2 linked regions of the Streptomyces collinus Tu 365 genome follow. The protein of the gene in region 2 binds, or shares a complex with, the protein of the main gene of each other region. Links are inferred from orthologs where the notes say so. Each region holds a gene or a part of one and is shown on either strand. Other genes may lie near its edges.

The links. The genes of interacting proteins can lie anywhere in the genome.
Region 1: the proteins of secA (region 2) and secY are in contact, whole or in part, in a crystal structure (PDB 3DIN), measured with the Thermotoga maritima proteins. The link is inferred for Streptomyces collinus Tu 365 from one-to-one orthologs. Residues at the interface, in WP_004082002.1 of Thermotoga maritima: Glu261, Ala262, Arg263, Lys300, Ala301, Arg302, Thr303, Ile304, Ile305, Leu323, Tyr324, Asp325, Pro326, Val329, Ser330, Tyr333, Ile336, Lys340, Phe345, Val349, Glu363, Phe364, Tyr374, Ser375, Gly376, Gly377, Glu393, Ile395, Thr482, Ser483; in WP_004081795.1 of Thermotoga maritima: Glu108, Gly109, Glu110, Glu111, Ala236, Glu237, Arg238, Arg239, Ile240, Thr241, Ile242, Gln243, Tyr244, Ala245, Arg246, Arg247, Val248, Thr249, Gly250, Arg251, Arg252, Val253, Tyr254, Gly256, Ala257, Ser258, Thr259, Tyr260, Leu261, Pro262.

Annotation. Positions count from the first base shown.
Region 1 is NC_021985.1:5,090,995-5,094,954, reverse strand. The notes cover bases 518-3,346. They hold secY (preprotein translocase subunit SecY), read right to left. Parts: upstream 2,675-3,346; coding sequence 1,361-2,674; downstream 518-1,360. Other genes in these bases: rplO (50S ribosomal protein L15), read right to left, coding at 2,908-3,346; B446_RS22275 (adenylate kinase), read right to left, coding at 696-1,361; map (type I methionyl aminopeptidase), read right to left, coding at 518-570. Outside these bases: more of map, read right to left, coding at 1-517; more of rplO, read right to left, coding at 3,347-3,363; rpmD (50S ribosomal protein L30), read right to left, coding at 3,366-3,548; rpsE (30S ribosomal protein S5), read right to left, coding at 3,548-3,960. UniProt on the Escherichia coli protein: The central subunit of the protein translocation channel SecYEG. Consists of two halves formed by TMs 1-5 and 6-10.
Region 2 is NC_021985.1:3,609,787-3,614,273, reverse strand. Bases 760-4,115 are described here. They hold secA (preprotein translocase subunit SecA), read left to right. Parts: upstream 760-1,107; coding sequence 1,108-3,915; downstream 3,916-4,115. Other genes in these bases: B446_RS15595 (GNAT family N-acetyltransferase), read right to left, coding at 760-858. Outside these bases: B446_RS15600 (winged helix-turn-helix domain-containing protein), read right to left, coding at 1-218; more of B446_RS15595, read right to left, coding at 289-759; B446_RS15585 (Rv3235 family protein), read right to left, coding at 4,289-4,487. UniProt on the Escherichia coli protein: Required for protein export, interacts with the SecYEG preprotein conducting channel.

The sequences.
Region 1 (3,960 bases), 1.5 Mb from region 2 along the record:
GTTCAGCAGGTGCGGGTCCATGTGCATCTCGGTGCCGATGCCGTGGCCGCCGTAGTCCTCGATGATCCCGTACTTGCCGCCGCCGGGCTTGGGCTGGCGGCGGATGTAGGTCTCGATCGCCCGGGAGATGTCCACCAGGCGGTTGCCCTGCTTCATGGCCGCGATACCGGCCCACATCGACTCCTCCGTCACCCGGGAGAGCTCGACCAGCTCCGGGGCGTGACCGGAGCCCACGAACGCGGTGTAGGCCGCGTCGCCGTGCCAGCCGTCGACGATGGCGCCGCAGTCGATGGAGATGATGTCGCCGTCCTTCAGGACGACGTCCTCCGAGGGGATGCCGTGGACGACCACGTCGTTGACCGAGGTGCAGATGGTGGCGGGGAAGCCGCCGTAGCCGAGGAAGTTCGACTTGGCGCCGTTCTCGGCGAGCACCTTGCGGGCCACCTCGTCCAGGTCCCTGGTGCTGGCGCCCGGCACGGCCGCCTCCCGGGTGGCCGCGTGGATCGCGGCGACGACCAATCCCGCCGCACGCATCTTGGCGATCTGCTCGGGGGTCTTGATCTGCACCATGGGGGTCCTGCGCTCTCCGTCACACGTCGGCTGGGTTTACGTACACAACACTACGGCCGCGGCACCCCGGGAGTCCCCCAGAACGGATGTCCGGGGAAGGGGGCCGCGGCCGGAGGGACCGCGATCTACTTGTTCTCGGCCTTCTCGCGCTTGAGGGCGTCCAGCGCCCGCTCGGTGACCTCGTCGACCGGGCCGAGCGCGGAGATCGTGCGGACCAGGCCCTGCGACTTGTAGTAGTCGATGATCGGCTCGGTCTGCGTGTGGTAGACCTCCAGGCGCTTGCGGACGGTCTCCTCGGAGTCGTCGTCGCGCTGGTACAGCTCGCCGCCGCAGACGTCGCAGACGCCTTCCTGCTTCGGGGGGCTGTACGTCACGTGGAACACGTGGGAGGAGTCGTTGCGGCAGATGCGCCGGCCGGCGATCCGCTTGACGACCTCGGCCTCCGGGACCTCCAGGTCCAGGACGGCGTCCAGCGTGATGCCCTCGGTCTGCAGCAGCTGGTCCAGCGCCTCGGCCTGCGAGACGTTGCGCGGGAACCCGTCGAGCAGGAAGCCGCCCACGGCGTCCGGCTGCTCCATGCGGTCCTTGGCCATCGCGATGGTCACCTCGTCGGGAACGAGGTTGCCGGCGTCCATGTAGGACTTCGCGAGCTTGCCCAGCTCGGTCTGCTGGCTGATGTTGGCCCGGAACAGGTCGCCCGTGGAGATGTGCGGGACCGACAGCTTCTCTGCGAGCCGTACGGCTTGCGTTCCCTTACCAGCACCCGGCGGCCCGACGAGGACGATACGCATCAGCGGAGGAACCCTTCGTAATTGCGCTGCTGGAGCTGGCTCTCGATCTGCTTCACCGTCTCCAGGCCGACACCCACGATGATGAGGATGCTGGTCCCGCCGAAGGGGAAGTTCTGGCTTGCCCCGAAGCCGACCAACGCCATTGTCGGTACGAGAGCGATCAGACCCAGATACAGCGAACCCGGCCAGGTGATCCGGTTGAGCACGTAGCTGAGGTACTCAGCGGTCGGTCGGCCAGCCCGGATGCCCGGGATGAAGCCACCATACTTCTTCATGTTGTCGGCGACTTCCTCGGGGTTGAAGGAGATCGCCACGTAGAAGAACGCGAAGAACACGATGAGCAAGAAGTACATCGTGATGTAAATCGGGTGATCGCCCTTGGTCAGGTTCTGCTCGACCCAGGTCTTCCAGCCCGACTTGCCCCCGGCGAACTGCGCGACGAGCGCCGGAATGTAGAGCAGCGACGAGGCGAAAATGACGGGAATCACACCCGCCTGGTTCACCTTGAGCGGGATGTACGTGGACGTACCGCCGTAGGAACGGCGGCCGATCATGCGCTTCGCGTACTGCACCGGGATGCGGCGCTGGGCCTGCTCGACGAAGACCACGAGCGCGACCATGACCAGGCCGACCAGGATCACGGTGCCGAACTCGATCCAGCCGCCGGCCAGCGTGCCCTGCTTCTTGATGGCCCACAGGGCGGACGGGAAGGTGGCGGCGATCGAGATGAACATCAGGATCGACATGCCGTTGCCGATGCCGCGGTCGGTGATCAGCTCACCGAGCCACATGACGACGGCCGTACCGGCGGTCATGCAGATGACCATGGTGATGGTGGTGAAGATCGCCTGGTCGGGGACGATCTGGCCGGCGACGGGGCAGCCGCTGAACAGCGCGCCGCTGCGCGCGGTGGCCACCAGGCCGGTTCCCTGGAGGATGGCCAGCGCCACCGTCAGGTAACGGGTGTACTGCGTGATCTTCGCGGTACCCGCCTGGCCCTCCTTCTTGAGGGCTTCCAGGCGCGGGATGACCACGGTCAGCAGCTGAAGGATGATGCTGGCCGTGATGTACGGCATGATGCCGAGCGCGAAAATCGTGATCTGCAGAAGCGCGCCACCGCTGAACATGTTGACCAGTCCGAAGAGGCCCTGGTTGGCGGACGCCTCGTCCATGCACTGCTGGACTGCCTTGTAGTCCACGCCGGGGATCGGGACGTGGGTACCGACCCGGTACACCACGATGATGGCCAGCGTGAAGAGCAGCTTCTTACGCAGGTCGGGCGTCCTGAACGCCCGGGCGAACGCGGTGAGCACGGTGCCTCCTGCGACCCCCGCGCAACTGCGTCAAGGGTGACGGTCTTGAGGTTCGACGAATGACTAACGGCCAACTGCCGCTCAGAGTGCCCCATGGGGGCATCCTGTGAAAGTGGGCAGTGCAGGCCACCTTACCTGCGGGACCGCTGCCCTAGGAACGACCAACCGGGGATACCCCTTTTGTGGGGTATCCCCGGTCGGGATCGTTCACGTCATCGAGGCGTCCGAGAGACTCAGACGAGCTCGGTGACCGTACCGCCGGCGGCGGTGATCTTCTCCTTGGCGGAGCCGGAGACGGCGTCCACCGTCACCTGCAGCGCCACGGTGATCTCGCCCTGGCCGAGGACCTTGACGAGGCTGTTCTTGCGAACGGCACCCTTGGCCACCAGGCCCTCGACGGTGACCTCGCCACCCTCGGGGTACAGCGCGGCCAGCTTGTCGAGGTTCACGACCTGGAACTCGACCTTGAAGGGGTTCTTGAAGCCCTTCAGCTTCGGGAGGCGCATGTGGAGGGGCATCTGCCCACCCTCGAAGCGCTCCGGAACCTGGTAACGGGCCTTCGTGCCCTTGGTACCACGACCGGCCGTCTTACCCTTCGACGCCTCACCACGACCCACACGGGTCTTGGCGGTCTTGGCGCCCGGGGCGGGACGGAGGTTGTGGATCTTGAGCGGGTTGTTCTCCGCCATGATCAGTCGACCTCCTCGACCGTCACGAGGTGGCGGACGGTGTGCACCATGCCGCGGAACTCGGGGCGGTCCTCCTTGACGACCTGCGTGTTGATGCCCTTGAGACCAAGGGAGCGCAGGGTGTCACGGTGGTTCTGCTTGCTGCCGATGTAGGACTTGACCTGCGTGATCTTGAGCTGAGCCATCACGCACCCGCCCCGGCCCGCGCACGGAGAAGAGCCGCGGGGGCGACGTCCTCGAGAGGCAGACCACGGCGGGCCGCGACCTCCTCCGGACGCTGCAGGCCCTTCAGGGCCGCCACGGTCGCGTGCACGATGTTGATCGCGTTGTCGGAGCCGAGCGACTTCGACAGGATGTCGTGGATACCGGCGCACTCGAGCACGGCACGCACCGGACCACCGGCGATAACGCCGGTACCCGGGGACGCGGGCTTGAGCAGCACGACGCCGGCAGCCTTCTCACCCTGGATCGGGTGCGGGATGGTGCCCTGGATACGCGGGACCTTGAAGAAGTGCTTCTTGGCCTCCTCAACGCCCTTGGCGATGGCGGCCGGCACCTCCTTGGCCTTGCCGTAACCGACACCCACGGTGCCGTCAC
Region 2 (4,487 bases):
GTCTTGCGGCCGACCGCGCCGAGGCGGGCGTAGGCGACCAGCTCGTGGGAGCGGGCCAGGACCGAGATGGTGTCCAGCTGGACCGCGCCGAGGTGGCGGAGCACGCCGCGGACACCGGCACGCCGGTCGGGCGCACCGAGGAAGCCCTGGGCCCGTAGGGCGACACGCCGGGCGTCGTCCGCGGTGAGCGTGGTGGTGGGACGCGGAAGGGTCGTCATGCGTCGGACGATAGAGGGTGCCACTGACAGACCCCGAGCGGCCTGCGGTTCCGTCCCGGCGGCCGGGCGGTCAGGTCCGGGCGGGCAGGTACGGTGCCGTCGACGCGAGGCCCAGGTCCGACGGCAGGAGGGAGCCCACCCAGCAGTCCCGGCGGACGCCCTTGTTGTTGACCGCCGAGCGCAGGGTGCCCTCGACGGTGAAACCGGCGCGCTCCGCCACCGCGCGGGAGGCGTGGTTGCCGACCTCGGCGCGCCATTCGACGCGGTCCACGCCCACCTCGGTGAAGATCCACCGGCACGAGGCGAGCACGGCCTCGGTGACGTAGCCGCGGCCGCGGTGCTCCTTGGCCGACCAGAAGCCGACCTCGGCCACGCCGAGCGCGCGCATCGTCAGGCCGAGCATCCCGGCCAGCGTTCCGTCCGCCGTGAACACGCCGAAGGTGAACATGGAGCCGTCGGACCAGCCGTCGGGGACCATCTCCTCCGTGAAGCCCCGGGCGTGCTCGGGCAGATAGGGGGAGGGGATGGTCGTCCAGCGCTGGATGTCCGGGTCCTGGACGGCCTCGTACACTGCGGCGGTGTCGTCCGGGCCGACGGTGCGCAGGACGAGACGGTCGGTGGTCAGCGTCACGGGTTCCATCGGCCGATTCTGTTCGGGGGACCCCCGCCACGCCAGTGTTTTCGCGGTGTGTGAGCGGGCGGTCACAATTCGCGCATTTCCTCGCACGGGGCGGCACTATCCGCCGCTCCCGGCCGTTGGAACGTGTGAAGCAGCCGTCGGACCGCCAGGCCTCCCGGCGCGGCCGGGTCCTCGCATACGATGGCCGTTGCTCAGTACGTCAAGGAAAACCGACCGTCCCAGGCCCGACCGGCAAGGAGACCAGCCCCCGTGTCCGTCCTCTCGAAGATCATGCGTGCAGGCGAAGGCAAGATCCTGCGCAAGCTGCACCGCATCGCGGACCAGGTCAACTCCATCGAAGAGGACTTCGTCGACCTCTCCGACGCCGAGCTGCGTGCCCTCACCGAGGAGTACAAGCAGCGCTACGCCGACGGTGAGAGCCTGGACGATCTGCTCCCCGAGGCGTTCGCCACCGTCCGCGAGGCCGCCAAGCGCGTCCTCGGCCAGCGGCACTACGACGTGCAGCTCATGGGTGGCGCCGCCCTCCACCTCGGCTACGTGGCCGAGATGAAGACCGGTGAGGGCAAGACCCTCGTCGGTACGCTGCCGGCGTACCTGAACGCCCTCTCCGGAGACGGCGTCCACCTCATCACGGTCAACGACTACCTGGCCGAGCGCGACTCCGAGATGATGGGCCGCGTCCACAAGTTCCTGGGCCTCGAGGTCGGCTGCATCCTGGCCAACATGACGCCGGCCCAGCGCCGCGAGCAGTACGCGTGCGACATCACCTACGGCACGAACAACGAGTTCGGCTTCGACTACCTGCGCGACAACATGGCGTGGTCGCAGGACGAGTTGGTGCAGCGCGGCCACAACTTCGCCATCGTCGACGAGGTCGACTCCATCCTCGTCGACGAGGCCCGTACGCCGCTGATCATCTCCGGCCCGGCCGACCAGGCCACCAAGTGGTACGGCGACTTCGCCAAGCTGGTCATCCGCCTGAAGAGGGGCGAGGCCGGCAACCCGCTCAAGGGCATGGAGGAGACCGGCGACTACGACGTCGACGAGAAGAAGCGCACCGTCGCCATCCACGAGTCCGGCGTCAGCAAGGTCGAGGACTGGCTGGGCATCGACAACCTCTACGAGTCGGTGAACACCCCGCTCGTGGGCTACCTGAACAACGCCATCAAGGCCAAGGAGCTCTTCAAGAAGGACAAGGACTACGTCGTCATCGACGGCGAAGTCATGATCGTCGACGAGCACACCGGCCGTATCCTCGCCGGCCGCCGCTACAACGAGGGCATGCACCAGGCGATCGAGGCGAAGGAAGGGGTGGACATCAAGGACGAGAACCAGACGCTCGCCACGATCACCCTGCAGAACTTCTTCCGCCTCTACAAGAAGCTCTCCGGCATGACCGGTACGGCCATGACCGAGGCCGCCGAGTTCCACCAGATCTACAAGCTCGGCGTGGTCCCGATCCCGACCAACAAGCCGATGGTCCGCATGGACCAGTCCGACCTGATCTACCGCACCGAGGTGGCCAAGTTCGAGGCCGTCGTCGACGACATCGCCGAGAAGCACGAGAAGGGCCAGCCGATCCTCGTCGGCACGACCTCCGTCGAGAAGTCGGAGTACCTCTCGCAGCAGCTCAGCAAGCGCGGCATCCAGCACGAGGTGCTGAACGCCAAGCACCACGAGCGTGAGGCGTCGATCGTCGCCCAGGCCGGCCGCAAGGGCGCCGTGACGGTGGCCACCAACATGGCCGGCCGTGGTACCGACATCAAGCTCGGCGGCAACCCCGAGGACCTCGCCGAGGCGGAGCTGCGCCAGCGCGGCCTCGACCCCGAGGAGCACATCGAGGAGTGGGCGCACGCCCTGCCCGCCGCCCTGGCCAAGGCCGAGCAGGCGGTCAAGGCCGAGAAGGAGGAGGTCGAGAGCCTCGGCGGTCTGTACGTGCTGGGCACCGAGCGGCACGAGTCGCGCCGTATCGACAACCAGTTGCGCGGTCGTTCCGGCCGTCAGGGCGACCCGGGCGAGTCCCGCTTCTACCTCTCCCTCGGTGACGACCTGATGCGCCTGTTCAAGGCCCAGATGGTCGAGCGCGTGATGTCGATGGCGAACGTGCCGGACGACGTGCCGATCGAGAACAAGATGGTCACGCGCGCGATCGCGTCCGCGCAGTCGCAGGTCGAGCAGCAGAACTTCGAGACGCGCAAGAACGTCCTGAAGTACGACGAGGTGCTCAACCGGCAGCGCGAGGTCATCTACGGCGAACGCCGGCGCGTCCTGGAGGGCGAGGACCTGCAGGAGCAGATCCAGCACTTCACGGACGACACCATCGACGCCTACGTCGGCGCGGAGACCGCCGAGGGCTTCCCCGAGGACTGGGACCTGGACCGGCTGTGGGGTGCCTTCCGGCAGCTCTACCCGGTGAAGGTCACCATCGAGGAGCTGGAGGAGGCGGCCGGTGACCGGGCCGGTCTGACCGCCGAGTTCATCTCCGAGTCCATCAAGGACGACATCCGCGAGCAGTACCAGGCGCGCGAGGCCCAGCTCGGCTCCGAGATCATGCGTGAGCTGGAGCGCCGGGTCGTGCTGTCGGTCCTCGACCGCAAGTGGCGTGAGCACCTCTACGAGATGGACTACCTCCAGGAGGGCATCGGCCTGCGCGCGATGGCCCAGAAGGACCCGCTGGTCGAGTACCAGCGCGAGGGCTTCGACATGTTCACCGCCATGATGGAGGGCATCAAGGAGGAGTCCGTCGGCTACCTGTTCAACCTGGAGGTCCAGGTCGAGCAGCAGGTCGAGGAGGTCCCGGTCGAGGACCTCGCGCTCCCCGAGGGCGTCCAGGACACCGTGCCGGCCCAGGCGGGCGCGCGTCCGGAGATCCGGGCCAAGGGCCTCGACGTTCCGCAGCGCCGGGACCTGCACTTCTCCGCGCCGACCGTCGACGGCGAGGGCGGCATCGTGGAGCGCGACCTGGAGGACGACGAGCCGGTGCGCTCCGAGTCGGACGGGCTGACGCGGGCCGAGCGTCGCAAGCAGGCCAAGGGCGGCCGGCGCCGCAAGAAGTGACCTGCGGCCACTGACCCGCGGTCACCGAGCCAGGAGCCGAAGGGCCGGGCCCCTCTTTCACGGGGGCCCGGCCCTTCGCCGTGCCCGCGGGCCTCTCCTGGTGCCTGCGGCCCTTCCCCGTGCCTGCGGGCATCTCCTCGTGCCTGCGGCTCCTGGGCCGTGCCTGCGGGCCTCTCCGCCGTGCCTGCGGCTCCTTCCTCATGGCCGTGGCCTCACCGCCCTGGCTGCGGCTCCTGCGCCGTGCCTGCGGGTCCTTCGCCGTGCCTGCGGCCCCCTCGTCGTGGCCGCGGGCCTCCTGGCCCTGCGCGCGGCTTCCGCGCGGGCCCGGGGGGCGGCTCCGTGGGCGGCGGAAGGGCCGTGCGGGGCAGGCGGGTCAGTCCTCGGGGGCGTGGGGCGGCCTCGGGCCCAGTTCGATCGCCGTGCAGCGCCAGCGGTGGTCCGGGCCCTGCTCCAGCCGGAAGGCCATGGCGCGGAGCCGGCTGCCGGCGGCGATACGGGCGAATACCTCCAGGGCGCCGGCCCGGGGCACGAACCAGCCGAGGTCGTGGACGACCGGGCGGGTGCCGCGGGTA